DNA from 3 places in the Streptomyces sp. CA-210063 genome. Region 2 is predicted to be linked to each of the others. Evidence: riboswitches for the same ligand, from Rfam matches in the RefSeq annotation. Region 2 holds a riboswitch; each other region holds the start of a gene.
The links. Region 2 has a riboswitch for cobalamin ahead of JIX56_RS44015 (energy-coupling factor ABC transporter permease). Riboswitches for the same ligand answer to the same signal wherever they lie in the genome.
Positions count from the first base shown of each region.

Region 1: another riboswitch for cobalamin. It lies ahead of JIX56_RS36235 (cobalamin biosynthesis protein); the one in region 2 lies ahead of JIX56_RS44015 (energy-coupling factor ABC transporter permease).
Region 3: another riboswitch for cobalamin. It lies ahead of JIX56_RS14425 (ribonucleoside-diphosphate reductase subunit alpha); the one in region 2 lies ahead of JIX56_RS44015 (energy-coupling factor ABC transporter permease).

Region 1 covers NZ_CP102512.1:8,296,132-8,301,062, reverse strand. Annotated here, with positions in the region: gene JIX56_RS36250 (inorganic phosphate transporter) at 1-877, shown strand, start outside; gene JIX56_RS36245 (hypothetical protein) at 909-1,130, shown strand; gene JIX56_RS36240 (hypothetical protein) at 1,147-1,323, opposite strand; cobalamin riboswitch at 1,457-1,600, shown strand; gene JIX56_RS36235 (cobalamin biosynthesis protein) at 1,699-2,658, shown strand; gene JIX56_RS36230 (cobyric acid synthase) at 2,655-4,181, shown strand; gene cobN (cobaltochelatase subunit CobN) at 4,178-4,931, shown strand, end outside.
Region 2 covers NZ_CP102512.1:10,104,755-10,109,685, forward strand. Annotated here, with positions in the region: gene JIX56_RS43995 (amidohydrolase family protein) at 1-63, shown strand, start outside; gene JIX56_RS44000 (energy-coupling factor ABC transporter ATP-binding protein) at 82-945, opposite strand; gene cbiQ (cobalt ECF transporter T component CbiQ) at 947-1,702, opposite strand; gene JIX56_RS44010 (energy-coupling factor ABC transporter substrate-binding protein) at 1,709-2,158, opposite strand; gene JIX56_RS44015 (energy-coupling factor ABC transporter permease) at 2,155-2,865, opposite strand; cobalamin riboswitch at 2,896-3,077, opposite strand; gene JIX56_RS44020 (DUF1775 domain-containing protein) at 3,354-4,124, shown strand; gene JIX56_RS44025 (substrate-binding domain-containing protein) at 4,286-4,931, shown strand, end outside.
Region 3 covers NZ_CP102512.1:3,378,754-3,383,684, forward strand. Annotated here, with positions in the region: gene JIX56_RS14415 (nucleoside hydrolase) at 28-1,017, shown strand; gene JIX56_RS14420 (GNAT family N-acetyltransferase) at 1,124-1,630, shown strand; cobalamin riboswitch at 1,694-1,828, shown strand; gene JIX56_RS14425 (ribonucleoside-diphosphate reductase subunit alpha) at 1,955-4,366, shown strand; gene JIX56_RS14430 (ribonucleotide-diphosphate reductase subunit beta) at 4,366-4,931, shown strand, end outside.

The DNA of each region.
Region 1 (4,931 bases), 1.8 Mb from region 2:
TGACGTCCTCGTCACCAAGGTGCTGATCCCCGCCGTCGCGGCCCCGCTGGTCGCCGGCATCGCGGCGATGTTCGCCACCCGGCTGACGTACGGGCTCGGGAAGCACACGAGCGAGAAGGCCTCCGGCAAGGGCTACCGCGCCGGTCAGATCGCCTCCGCGGGCCTGGTCTCGCTGGCCCACGGTACGAACGACGCCCAGAAGACGATGGGCATCATCACCCTGGCCCTGGTCGCCGGCGGCGCCCTCGCACCCGACTCCGACCCGCCGGTGTGGGTCATCGTCTCCGCCGGTATGGCCATCGCGCTCGGCACCTACCTGGGCGGCTGGCGCATCATCCGCACGATGGGCAAGGGTCTGACCGACCTCCAGCCGCAGCAGGGCTTCGCCGCCCAGACCAGCGCGGCCACGGTCATCCTGGCCTCCTCGCACCTCGGCTTCTCCCTCTCCACCACGCACTCGGTCTCCGGTGCCGTGATGGGCGCGGGCCTCGGCCGCAAGGGCGGTGTGGTCCGCTGGTCGACCGCGACCCGGATGTTCGTCGCCTGGGGGCTGACCCTGCCGGCCGCCGCGCTGGTCGCCGCGCTCGCCGAGTGGGTCACGTCCTTCGGCACCTGGGGCACGGCCGTCGTCGCGGTCTTCCTCATCGCCTCCAGCGCCGCCATCTGGGTGCTCTCGCGCCGCGAGGTGGTCGACCACACCAATGTGAACGACGCCGAGGAGACGCCCGGAGTGGTGACCACGGCGATGGCAGCGGTGACGCCGCCGGCCGGCCCGGTGGTCGCGGACCTCACGGCGACCATTCCGGCCCCCGCGGCCGCGACCGCCGCCGAGACCACGGCCTCGACGAACCCGCCCACGCCGACGCCCGCCGTCTGAGCCCCGCGACTCCCTGAGGAAGATCACCACCATGCACATCGACTGGGCAGCCCTCGGCTCCGTCTTCGGAGTCAGCCTCGTGGTCACCGTGGCCCTCGTCGGCCTCTTCACCCTGGGCATCGTCGGCCTCTCCAAGCGGGAGGAAGCGTCAACCCGGGGCGACTCGGTGGCGCTCGCGACCACCGGGGCGTACGTGTGCTTCGCGCTGTGCGCGGCGGCCGTGGCGTACGGAATTTCCCTGATCATGACCTGAGACCGGAAACCCCACGTCAGCGGTGGTGCGGGCGCTGGGGCCGAGCCTCCCCCAGCGCCCGGTTCAGGACCCGGAGCCGTTCCGTGACCGGGGTCGGCCCCCACCACAGGCCGGCCCCGGCGGCGCCGAGTACGGTCACCACCAGCCAGACGAGACCGTGTATTTCACCACTCGGTACGAGAAGCGCGGCCAAGGCGCCCACCCCCGACGGAAAGCACCCCCAACTTCACGATCCGCCCGCTCCGCCGATTCGGGCGTCTGACGGGATTTCAGCGGGTGTGGGGCTCAGCACACCGTTCCACCGCAGGTCAACAGCAAGTTGACGGGTCTTCCAAGGGCGTGGTGGACTGCCGGGGCCATGTACGACGGCAGGAGAGGAAGCCGGTGCGATTCCGGCGCGGTCCCGCCACTGTCACCGGGGAAGAACCATCCCGGGAGCCAGGAACTCTCGCCGTCGGTCTCGTCGAACCAGGGCGTGGACACCCTGAGTGAGGACATATCGCCATGCGCGGCTGCCACTTGAGTTTCAGCACCTGGTCCCTGCCCGACCCCGCGATCGGCTGAACCCGTGCGTGCCGATCGCGTCTTCGCGTGCGGCGCCGCCGCCGGGCTCCTCGGTGATCTGCTGCTCGGTGATCCGCGCCGGGGGCATCCGGTCGCCGCGTTCGGGCGGGCGGCGGGTGCCGTGGAGCGGGTGCTGTGGCGGGACCACCGGGGGTGGGGCGCGCTGCACACCGTCGTGTGCGCCGGTGGCGCTGCGGCGCTCGGTGCCGTCGCCGCGTCCGCCGTACGGCCGTCGCGTGCCGCCTCCGTGGCGTTGACCGGTGCCGCCACCTGGGCCGTCGTCGGGGGGACTTCGCTCGTGCGGGAGGCCCGGGCCGTGGGGCGGTTCCTCGAAGCCGGGGACATCGAGGGCGCGCGGGCCCGGCTGCCTCATCTGTGCGGGCGGGACCCTCAGGCGCTCGACTCGGACGGGATCGCGCGGGCTGTCGTGGAGTCCGTCGCCGAGAACACGTCGGACGCGGTGGTGGGGGCGCTCGTGTGGGGCGCCGTCGGTGGGGTGCCGGGGCTTGTGGGGTTCCGGGCCGTCAACACGCTGGATGCCATGGTCGGGCACAAGTCGTCGCGTTATCGGCGGTACGGGTGGGCTTCGGCTCGGCTGGACGATGTGGCGGGGTGGCCCGGGGCTCGGCTCACCGCGGTGTTGGCCGCGGCCGCGGGTGGGGATACGCGGGGGGCCGTTCGGGCTTGGCGGGCGGATGCGGGGAAGCATCCGAGTCCCAATGCGGGGCCTGTGGAGGCGTCGTTCGCGGGGGCGCTCGGTGTGCGGTTGGGGGGCACGTTGTCGTATGGGGGGCGGGTTGAGCATCGGCCTGTGCTGAATGGGGAGGGGCGGGCCGTGGCCGTGGGGGACATCGAGCGGGCTGCTCGGTTGTCCCGGCGGGTGAGTTGGCTGGCGTTGGGGGTCAGTGCGGGTGCGGCGGTGCTGCGGGGGCGGTTCGCGAAGCCGGCGGAGGGGGACTCATGAGCGGCAGTCGTTCCACCGGCGGTGGACTGCTCGTCGCCGGGACCACCTCCGATGCCGGGAAGAGTGTCGTCACCGCCGGGATCTGTCGGTGGCTGGTGCGGCGGGGGGTCAAGGTCGCGCCGTTCAAGGCGCAGAACATGTCGCTGAACTCCTTCGTGACGAGGGAAGGCGCCGAGATCGGGCGGGCGCAGGCGATGCAGGCGCAGGCTTGTCGGGTCGAGCCGACGGCGTTGATGAATCCCGTGCTGCTGAAGCCGGGGGGCGACCAGAGCAGTCAGGTCGTGCTCATGGGCAAACCGGTGGGCGAGATGAGCGCGCGTGGGTATCACGGCGGGCGGCAGCAGCGGCTGCTCGGGACCGTGCTGGACTGTCTCGCCGAGTTGCGGGGCACGTATGACGCGGTGATCTGTGAGGGGGCGGGCAGTCCTGCCGAGATCAATCTCCGGCGGACCGACATCGTCAACATGGGGATCGCCCGGAATGCCGGGCTTCCCGTGCTCGTCGTGGGCGACATCGATCGTGGTGGGGTTTTCGCGTCCTTCTTCGGGACCCTCGCGCTGCTGTCCCCCGAGGACCAGGCGCTCATCGCCGGGTTCCTCGTCAACAAGTTCCGGGGGGACGTCTCCCTGCTGGAGCCGGGGCTCGACATGCTGCACGGGCTCACCGGGCGGCACACGTACGGCGTGCTGCCCTTCCGGCACGGGCTCGGGATCGACGAGGAGGACGGACTTCGGGTCTCGCTGCGGGGGACGGTCCGGGAGTCGAATGTCGCGCCGCCCGTCGGGGAGGACGTGCTGCGGGTCGCGGTGTGCGCGATTCCGCTGATGTCCAACTTCACCGATGTGGACGCGCTCGCCGCCGAACCCGGTGTCGTCGTCCGGTTCGTGGACCGGGCCGAGGAGCTGGCCGACGCCGACCTCGTCGTCGTGCCGGGGACCCGGGGGACGGTCAGGGCGCTGGAGTGGCTGCGGGAGCGGGGGCTCGCCGACGCCCTCCTGCGCAGGGCCGCGGAGGGGCGGCCGACTCTCGGCATCTGCGGTGGGTTCCAGGTGCTCGGCGAGCACATCGAGGACGAGGTCGAGAGCCGCCGAGGCCATGTCGAAGGGCTCGGACTCCTTCCCGTCCGCGTGCGGTTCGCGCGGGAGAAGACGCTGACGCGGCCCGTCGGGGAGGCCCTCGGGGAGCGGGTCGACGGCTACGAGATCCATCACGGGGTCGCCGAAGTCGTCGGCGGTGACCCCTTCTTGGACGGGTGCCGGGTCGGGCAGACCTGGGGCACGCACTGGCACGGGTCGCTGGAGTCGGACGGGTTCCGGCGGGCCTTTCTGCGCGAGGTGGCGGCCGCCGCCGGGCGGCGTTTCGTGCCAGCCGCCGACACGTCGTTCGCCGCACTGCGCGAGGAGCAGTTGGACCGGCTCGGCGATCTGATCGAGGAACACGCGGACACGGACGCGCTCTGGCGGCTCATCGAGTCGGGCACGCCCACAGGACTGCCTTTCATTCCACCGGGAGCGCCCGCATGAGCACAGTGTTGTTGTTGTCGACCGCCGACACGGACCTGTTGGCGGCCAGGGCCGCGGTCGGCGCCTCGTACCGGATCGGGAATCCGACCCGGGTGGATGTGACGGACGAACTGCCGGGTCTCGTCGAGGGTGCGGACATCGCCGTCGTACGGCTGCTGGGGGGCAAGCGGGCCTGGGAGGACGGGCTCGCCGAGCTGAAGGCGTCGGGGATTCCGACCGTCCTGCTCGGTGGCGAGGCCGTGCCCGACGCCGAGTTGATGGCCGAGTCGTCCGTGCCCGCCGGTGTCGTGGCGGAGGCGCTGCGGTATCTGGTCGAGGGCGGGCCCGACAACCTCACCGAGCTGGCGCGGTTCCTGTCCGACACCGTGCTGCTGACGGGTGAGGGATTCGTCGAGCCACGGAAGATGCCGGAGTACGGCGTCCACGGCGAGCGTCCGTTCGTCGAGGGCCGCCCGACCGTCGGCGTGCTGTTCTACCGGGCCCATGAACTGAGCGGCAACACCGCCTTCGTGGACACCCTGTGTGACGCGATCGAGGCGCGGGGCGCCAACGCCCTTCCGGTGTACTGCGGTTCGCTGCGCGGAGCCGACGCCGGGCTGTACGAGACCCTGGCGAAGGCGGACACGCTGGTCGCCACCGTGCTCGCCGCCGGTGGCACGCATGCCTCGCAGGCATCGGCCGGCGGTGACGAGGAGGCCTGGGACATCGGGGCGCTCGCCGACCTCGACGTGCCTGTGCTGCAGGGGCTCT
Region 2 (4,931 bases):
CTCGCCGAAGACCGGGAGGTCTTCGGGGGCACCGCGATCCGCACCTACGGCCTGCGGATCTGAAGCGGCCTCGCCGGAAACTCAGCCGTCGGCCGGTAGCGGGGGAGCGGTGTGCGCCCCCGCCATGGCGGCCAGCTCCTCCGGCGTACGCGGACCGGGCTCCTCACCCGTCAACAGCCCCTGTTCGCGCAGCAGTCGAGCGACCGCGATGCCCCACGGGAGCCGTAGCCCCGCCTGCTGGAGGAGGTCCGTGCGGGCGAGCATCGCGGCCACCGGGCCCGTGCGGGCGCCCGACGGAGTGAGCAGCGCCGCGTCGTCGGCCCACCGCAGGGCGAGGTCGACGTCGTGCGTGGCCATCACGACGGTGGTGCCGGACCGGCGCAGCTCCTCCAGCGTGGCGAGAAGCCGCTCCTGGCCGTCGGGGTCGAGCCCGGCGGTCGGCTCGTCGAGGATCAGGACCCGGGGCCGCATCGCGACCGCGCCGGCGATGGCGGTCCGCTTGCGCTGCCCGTAGGAGAGCAGATGGGTGGGCCGGTCGGCGAGGGCGCTGATCCCGAGCGCGCCGAGCGCCTCCTCCACCCGGGCCCGCACCTGCGCGTCGGACAGCCCGAGGTTCAGCGGCCCGAACGACACGTCCTGCGCGACGGACGCCGCGAACAACTGGTCGTCCGGGTCCTGGACGACCAACTGGACGGTCGTCCGCAGCCGGGTCAGACCCTTGCGGTCGTACGTCACCGGCCGCCCCTGGACCGCCAACTCGCCCGAACGGGGCCGCAGTCCACCGCTGAGCAGCCGCATCAGCGTGGTCTTGCCGCTGCCGTTGCGGCCCAGCAGGGCGAGCGCGCGCCCCTCGTGCACCGCGAAGTCGAGATCGCTGAGCACGGCCGGGCCGTCCTCGTACGCGAAGGACGCGCCCCGTAGGGCGACCAGCACGGGCTCGCTCATGTCAGCGGCCTTTCCAGGACGAATCCAGTACGAAGGTGAGGGCGGCCACGGCCGCGAGCAGGGCGACACTGGCCGCGGTGAAGCGGGCGGAGACCCGGGCCTCGGGCACCAGGACGCGCAGGGTGCCGTCGTACCCCCGTCCGGCCAGCCCGGTCTGGAGGCGAGCCGCCCGGTCGAAGGCCCGTACGAACGCGGTGGCGCCCAGCCCGGCGAGGGAACGCCAGGTGGCGGCCCGTGTGGTGTGCCCCAGCCGGGCCGCCTGCGCCTCCCGGATCCGGCGCACCGAGTCCAGGAGAAGGAAGCTCATGCGGTACGTGACCAGCGCGACGTCCACGACCGGTGCGGGCACCCCGGCCTTCACCAGCCGGGGCAGCAGGTCCGACATGGGCGTGGTGAAGGCGAACAGCAGGACGCCGAGGGAGGCGGCCGAGGTGCGCAGCAGCAGCTCCCCGGCGCGGACCGGACCGCCCTCGGCCAGGGTGACGAACCCGTCGGGCCCGCCCACTTGGACCAGCAGGGGCAGCGCCCCGGTCACGCAGAAGCCCAGCGGCACCCGATAGGCGCGCCACAGCCGACGGCCGGGGACGCCCGCCGGGCCCAGCAGCACGGCGAGGGCGGTCAGCAGCACGAGGGCGGCGCCGGGCCAGGGTGGCAGGGAGATCGCGAGGACCGTGAGACCTAGTCCGAGCAAGGCCTTGTCCACGGGGTGGCGGCGGCGCCAGCGACTGCTGTGCGCCGCCGCGTCGATCGGCAGCACGCGGGATCAGACCCGGCCCGCGGTGGACTCGGCGGCGCCACCGGGCGGGCCTTCGTCACCGGTCGCGGTCCTGGCGGTCGCGGCCGCCGCCGTCGCGCTCACCGCGGTCGCCTCGCTCGTGGTGGTGTTCCCGGCCGCGTCCAGTCGCGCCCGGGCTCGCGCCTCGCCCTGGCGCCGGCCCCGGCGCACACCGAAGTAGTAGGCGAGGACGCCCGCGCCCAGCGCGGCCTGGAGGGAGAAGAGCGCCGACTCGATCTCACCGGACGGCGGCTCGTACAAGGGGGAGAACCAGGGCTCGTAGTCCGGCTCGATCTCGGTGATCGCCGTCTCCGCCTCGCCGTCGGAGCCCGTGAACGGCTCCTCCTTGTGGTCGCCGAGGCCGAGGGCCAGCGGCAGGACGGCGAGCGCGGCCACGACGATCAGCAGCAGGGCGTTGATCTTCGTGTTGCGGTTCATCGGGCCACCGCCTCGGTCTCGTCGGTCTCGGTCCGGTCCTGCTTGCCGGTCAGGAGCACGCCGAGCCGGGTCAGTTCGCCCTTGCTCGACTGCACCAGCAGACGCATCACCAGCACGGTGAGGAGACCCTCGCTCACCGCGAGCGGGATCTGGGTGACGGCGAAGATCGAACCGAACTTGCCGAGCGCGCCGAGGAAGCCGCTGCTCGGGTCGGGGAACGCGAGCGCCAGCTGCACGCTGGTGACGCAGTAGGTGACCAGGTCGGCGACGAACGCGCCGAAGAACACCGTGACCATCAGCGGCACGCCGAACCGCCGCAGCAGCCGGTAGACGCCGTAACCCGCCCACGGCCCGGCGATCGCCATCGAGAAGACGTTGGCGCCGAGCGTGGTCAGGCCGCCGTGCGCGAGCAGCAGGGCCTGGAAGAGCAGGGTGATGGTGCCCAGCACCGCCATGATCGGTGGCCGGAACAGGATGGCGCCCAGGCCGGTGCCGGTGGGGTGGGAGCAACTCCCGGTCACCGACGGGAGCTTCAGCGCGGACAGGACGAAGGTGAAGGCCCCCGAGGCACCGAGCAGCAGTGTGCTCTCGGGATGCTCCCTGACCTCACGGGTGAGTGACCGTACTCCGTGGACGACGAACGGCGCGGACGCGACCCCCCAGGCGATCGCGTGCGCCGGAGGAAGGAAACCCTCGGCTATGTGCATGGCTCAGCAGACCCTCTCCAGCACCTCGTGGATGGTTGACGCGCCTTGGCCGGTCTCCTGGCTTACGGGTGACACCGCCCGTGCTCCGCCTTCCCGGGTCTAGGACCCAGTGGCTGTCCGTGAGGACTGGAGCCGGACTTCCCGATCACAGTGGCGAGGGCCGCACCGGCATCACACCGGATTTCCCGTTCACCAAGGCGTGGTGACAGTAGTGCCCGCACAAGGGCGCTGACAAGCGGAGCCGGGGGCGCGAAAGCGATGGTGAACAGCACACACCCCGGCGCACACCCCTTGCGTCACCTGCGGCACACACCACCGGGGAGAGCGGACGCCCTTGCCTGGATACGACGGCTTTGCCGGTGCGCCGGCTCCTCCCGTGGGGCCCGATCGCCCTCCCGGTGGGGCCCGATCGCCCTCCCGGCGGGGCCGGACCGCCCTCCCGGTACGGCCCCGGCCGCCCTTGGCCGGGCCCCTCGCCCTGCGCTTGAATGCAGCCTTCACCCATCGGCACAAGGGAGTCAGCTGTGCACCGCCCGACCTTGGCACCCAGCACACGCCGTCTCGGCGTTCTCACCGCCGTCGTGTTGGCGGTCACCGTCGCCACCGCGGGACCGGCCGCGGCCCACACGGAGGTCGAGGCGGAGGGCGCCCGGGCCCTCGACCAGAACGTCGAACTGACCTTCTTCGCGGAGTCGGAGTCCTCCTCCGCCGGCATCACCAAACTGGAGGTGATCCTGCCCGAGGGCATCGTCCCCGCCGACATCACCTACGACAAGGGACCCGACGGCTGGAAGTTCGCCCCCACCAGCCGGGGCTGGACGGTCTCCGGTGAGAAGCTCCCGGTGGGGGAGGACGCCGAATACGCCGTCACCGTACGACAGCTGCCCGACGCGAAGTCCCTGGTCTTCAAGACGCTGCAGTCCTACAGCGACGGCAAGGTGGACCGCTGGATCGAGCTCGACGGCGAGGAGGGCGGGGACGGCCACGGCCACGGTCACCCGGCGCCCCGCCTGGACCTGAAGGCCGCCGCCCCCGGCGCCCAACCCGTGAGCCCCAGCCCTTCGGAGGAGCCCACGACGGCCGCCCCCTCGACCGCCCCGGCCACCGGCACACCGACCCCGTCCGCGAAGCCCGCGGCGGACGGCACCAAGGACGACGACGGCATGTCCCTCGCCGTGCCCCTCGGCATCGGCGCGGGCGTCCTCGTACTCGGCGCGGGAGTGTGGTGGTTCAGGAGCCGCCGGGGCGGGACCGCCTGACCGACGCCTCGGCCGGAAGCACCTGACCTGACCGAAAGCTGACGGAGCTCTACCGCAGCGCCATGACGAACCCGGCCGTCCCGCCGAGGCTCGGCATACGAATCGGTCTCGATCCGTGGCTCCACCTGGGGCGCCGACAGCGATCACGCCATCATGAGCGCATGACCCGGCCACCACTCCCTCTCCACACACCCGAGTGGTTCACGGCCGACGACTCGACCCTGAACGTGGCCCTCGTGTACCCGATGCAGGGCCCCGCCGGAATCTTCGGACCCACCTGCGGGGCCTGCGCGCGGCTGGCCGCCGAGGAGGTCAACAAGGCCGGGGGAGTGCTGGGCAAGGAGCTGCGGCTGATCGAGGTCGACGGCGGGGCCGAGCCGTGGCGCGTCGCGGAGGACGTCGAGGCCCTGGTCGCCTCGGGCGCGGTGCAGGGCGTCACCGGCTGGCACATCTCCTCGGTGCGGCAGGCGGTGGCCCCGCGTGTCGCGCACCGGGTGCCGTACGTCTACACGGCCCTGTACGAGGGCGGGGAGCGCACCGAGGGCGTCTTCATGACCAGCGAGACGCCTTCCTGGCAGCTGCTGCCCGCGATGCGTCTGCTCGCCGAGTCTCGCGGGGTGCGCCGTTGGTTCGTCGTCGGCAACAACTACGTGTGGCCCCGGCACACCGCCCGCGCCGCCCGCGGGTACGCGCGTGAGTCCCGGGGCCGCGTCTGTGGTGAGGCGTATCTGCCGCTCGGCACCGACGACTTCTCGGGGGTACTGCGACGCATCGAGCGGGCCGACGCCGACGGGGTCCTGATGCTCC
Region 3 (4,931 bases), 6.7 Mb from region 2:
CGAAAGACATCCGGTTACGCTGGCCATGTGACCGCCCGCACACCGATCGTCCTGGACAGCGACCCCGGTATCGACGACGCCGTAGCCCTGCAGTACCTGCTCGGCACCGGCCTCTGGGACCTCAAGGCCTACACATCGGTCGGCGGCAACCTCCCCGCCGAGGCGACCTACACCAACGCCCGCGCCCTGGCCCGAGCCCTACGCATCGACGCCGACGTCCCGGTACACCGAGGCGCGGGCCGCCCCCTGTCCCGCCTCCCCTACCGAGAGGCCTCCGCCTTCCACGGCCCGGCAGGCCTCGGCCACGAAACCCTCCCCGACTCGTCGGCCCCGCACCCCACGGAATCGTCCGCGCAGGCCCTGCTGCGGCTCTCCCGGGAGTACGAGGGCGAGCTGACGGTATGCGCCACCGGCCCGCTCACGAACGTGGCCATCGCACTGCTGGAGGACCCGGACCTCGCCCGCCGCGTCGGCAAGTTCGTGTTCATGGGCGGCGCCGCCCAGGTGCCGGGAAACTTCACCCCGGTCGCCGAGTTCAACATCTGGGCCGACCCCGTCGCCGCCGAGATCGTCCTCTCCTCCGGCATCCCGTTCACCATGGTCGACCTGGACGCCTCGCACCGCTGGCTGTTCCGCCCCGCGGACCTCGCCGCGCTGGAGGCCGCGGGCCCGGGCACGGCCCTCGCCGCCCGGCTCATGCGCACCTACATGGACGCCTACACCCGCCACGGCGGAGACGGCACCTGCCCGCTGCACGATCCGCTGGCCGTGGGGGTCTGCGGGGACGAGGCGTTCGTCGAGGCCGCCGAGGGCGCCGTCGTCGTGGAGTGCGCGAGCGAACTCACGCGCGGCCAGACCGTGTTCGTCCCGGCCGCCGCCCGCCGCGTCTACTACTCCGAGTCCCCCGCCCTGACCGCCCGCCTGCGCGCCACCGGCCGCGTCGCCCTGGGCCCGGGCACCCGCGACTTCAGCGAGGACTTCGTGGCGACGCTGCCGCGGTGGCCTGCGGTGGGCTGAGCGGGTTCGCTGCCGAGCGGCGGCACCTGGCTGATCATCGGACAAGTCGTCGCCCCTGTGGAAAACCTCGGACCCGCTTTCCCACCGCTGCGGCAGACTGCGAGCCATGGACATCACCATCAGGCAGATCTCCCCCGACGAGTACGCCACGCTCGGCGAGATCACCGCACAGGCCTACCTCGGCGACGGACTGCTGGACTTCGGAGAGAGCGACGAGTATCTGTGCGAGTTGCGTGACGTGGCGAAGCGGGCCGCCGCGGCCGAGGTGCTCGTGGCGGTGGCGGACGGCCGGGTGCTCGGCGGGGTGACCTTCGTCCCGGCGGGCGGCCCCATGGCCGACATCGCCCGTGCGGGAGAGGCCGAGATACGGATGCTGGCAGTCGCTCCGGAAGCGCGTGGGCGGGGTGCCGGCGAGGCGCTCGTACGGGCCTGTCTGGAGCGCGCCCGGGCCGTGGAGGGCTGTGCACGCGTCGTCCTGTCGACCCAGCGGACCATGCACGCCGCCCATCGCATCTACGAACGCCTGGGCTTCGCTCGCACACCCGAGCGCGACTGGAAGCCCCTCCCCGACCTCTTCGACCTCACGCTGATCACCTACGAGTTGACGCTCTGACACCCTGGGAAACCGAATGCGACACAACATGTGGGGGTGGCGCCGCGCCTCGGCACTAGATGTATGCTCATGCTCGCTGTCGTCGCAGGGGAATCCGGTGCGAATCCGGAACTGTCCCGCAACGGTGTACTTGCGTGCGTTCATCTCCATCGCGCACGCCTGTTCAGTCCGAACACCTGCCGACAGTGCGCCCGGCCGTCCGGTCCGGGTGCCCTGACGTCCGGGCCTCGTGGAATGGGCCGGTGGACGCGACGCCCCGGTGCGCTCGTGTGCTGCTGCCTGCCTTCCGCAAGGCCCCTTGCTTCAGCGAGGGAGAGCCCCCACGTGACCATCGCGCCAGCCGACCCGGTTTCAGCCGAACTGGCTTCAGCCGCCCCGGCGACGGAGACCGACGGTCCCGGTACCGCGTTGCTGCGGACCCTGACCGAGCTGACCGCCGACCTCCCCGACGCCGACCCCGGCAGGGTCGCCGCCGCCGCGCTGCGCGGCCGGTCCTCGCGTGCGGCCTCCGCCGAAATGGCCGTGGAACTGCGCGAGCTGGCCACGGAGGCGGCCGCGGGCCTCATCTCCGAGGACCCCGCCTATGCGAAGCTGGCCGCCCGGCTGCTGGCCATCGGCATCCGCGCCGAGGCCGCCTCGCAGGGCGTCACGACGTTCACAGAGTCCATCGCGGTGGGCCACCGTGAAGGCCTCGTCGCCGACCGCACGGCGGAGTTCACGCGTGTCCACGCCGGGCGTCTCGACGCCCTGATCGACCCGGCCGGCGACGACCGCTTCGGCTACTTCGGCCTGCGCACCCTGCACAGCCGCTATCTGCTCCGGCACCCGATCACCCGCAAGGTCATCGAGACGCCCCAGCACTTCATGCTGCGCGTCGCCGCCGGCCTCGCCGAGGACGACACCGTCCGTGCCGTCGACGAAGTCGCCGCGCTCTACAGGCTCATGAGCCGCCTCGACTACCTCCCCTCCTCCCCCACCCTCTTCAACTCCGGCACGCGCCACCCCCAGATGTCGTCCTGCTACCTCCTCGACTCCCCGCTGGACGAGCTGGACTCCATCTACGACCGCTACCACCAGGTGGCCCGCCTCTCGAAGCACGCCGGCGGCATCGGTCTGTCGTACTCCCGCATCCGCTCGCGCGGTTCGCTGATCCGGGGCACCAACGGGCACTCCAACGGCATCGTGCCATTCCTGAAGACCCTGGACGCCTCGGTGGCCGCCGTGAACCAGGGCGGCCGGCGCAAGGGCGCGGCCGCGGTCTACCTGGAGACCTGGCACTCCGACATCGAGGAGTTCCTGGAGCTGCGCGACAACACCGGTGAGGACGCCCGGCGTACGCACAACCTGAACCTGGCGCACTGGATCCCGGACGAGTTCATGCGCCGGGTGAACGCCGACGAGCAGTGGTCCCTGTTCTCCCCGGCCGATGTGCCCGAGCTGGTCGACCTGTGGGGCGAGGAGTTCGACACCGCGTACCGCGAGGCGGAGGCGAACGGCCTGGCGAAGAAGACCATCCCGGCCCGTGATCTGTACGGCCGTATGATGCGCACCCTCGCGCAGACCGGCAACGGCTGGATGACCTTCAAGGACGCGGCCAACCGCACGGCCAACCAGACGGCCGAGCCGGGCCATGTCGTCCACTCCTCCAACCTCTGCACGGAGATCCTGGAGGTCACGGACGACGGGGAGACGGCGGTCTGCAACCTGGGTTCGGTGAACCTGGGCGCGTTCGTCGACCGGGCGACGGGCGACATGGACTGGGAGCGGCTGGACGAGACCGTCCGCACCGCCGTCACCTTCCTCGACCGTGTCGTCGACATCAACTTCTACCCGACCGAGCAGGCGGGCCGCTCCAACGCCAGGTGGCGCCCGGTCGGCCTCGGCGCGATGGGCCTGCAGGACGTCTTCTTCCAGCTGCGCCTGCCCTTCGACTCCCCCCAGGCGAAGGCCCTCTCCACGCGGATCGCCGAGCGCGTCATGCTCGCCGCGTACGAGGCCTCCGCCGACCTCGCCGAGCGGGGCGGCCCGCTGCCGGCCTGGGAGAAGACCCGTACGGCCCGCGGTGTGCTGCACCCCGACCACTACGGCGTCGAGTTCACCTGGCCGGAGCGCTGGGCGGCCCTGCGCGAGCGCATCGCGTCGACCGGCCTGCGCAACTCCCTGCTCCTGGCGATCGCGCCCACGGCCACCATCGCGTCCATCGCGGGGGTGTACGAGTGCATCGAGCCGCAGGTGTCCAACCTGTTCAAGCGCGAGACCCTGTCCGGTGAGTTCCTCCAGGTCAACTCGTACCTGGTGAAAGACCTGAAGAAGCTGGGCGTCTGGGACGCCCGCACCCGCGAGGCGCTGCGCGACTCGGGCGGCTCGGTGCAGGAGTTCACGTGGATCCCGGCCGATGTACGGGCGCTGTACCGCACGGCCTGGGAGATCCCGCAGCGCGGCCTGATCGACATGGCCGCCGCCCGCACGCCGTATCTGGACCAGGCCCAGTCGCTGAACCTGTTCCTGGAGACGCCGACCATCGGCAAGCTCTCCTCGATGTACGCGTACGCCTGGAAGTCGGGCCTGAAGACGACGTACTACCTGCGCTCCCGCCCGGCGACCCGCATCGCCCGCGCGGCACAGGCCCAGACCCAGACCCAGCCTGAGAAGACCATCCCCGTCCAGCAGGTGACCTCCGAAGAGGCCCTCGCCTGCTCCCTGGAAAACCCCGAGTCCTGCGAGGCCTGCCAGTAATGCCCAGCAACCAGAATCTCCTCGATCCCGGCTTCGAGCTGACTCTCCGCCCCATGCGCTACCCGGACTTCTACGAGCGCTACCGGGACGCGATCAAGAACACCTGGACCGTCGAGGAGGTCGACCTCCACTCGGACGTCACCGACCTCGCGAAGCTCTCCCCAGCCGAGCAGCACCTGATCGGCCGCCTGGTCGCGTTCTTCGCGACGGGCGACTCGATCGTGGCGAACAACCTGGTGCTGACGCTGTACAAGCACATCAACTCCCCCGAGGCGCGGCTGTACCTGAGCCGTCAGCTCTTCGAGGAGGCCGTGCACGTCCAGTTCTACTTGACGCTCCTGGACACCTACCTCCCCGACCCGGAGGACCGGACGGCGGCCTTCGCGGCGGTGGAGAACATCCCCTCCATCCGCGAGAAGGCGGAGTTCTGCTTCACCTGGATGGACTCGGTGGACAAGCTGGACCGCCTGGAGTCCAAGGCGGACCGCCGCCGCTTCCTGCTCAACCTCATCTGCTTCGCCGCGTGCATCGAGGGCCTGTTCTTCTACGGCGCCTTCGCGTACGT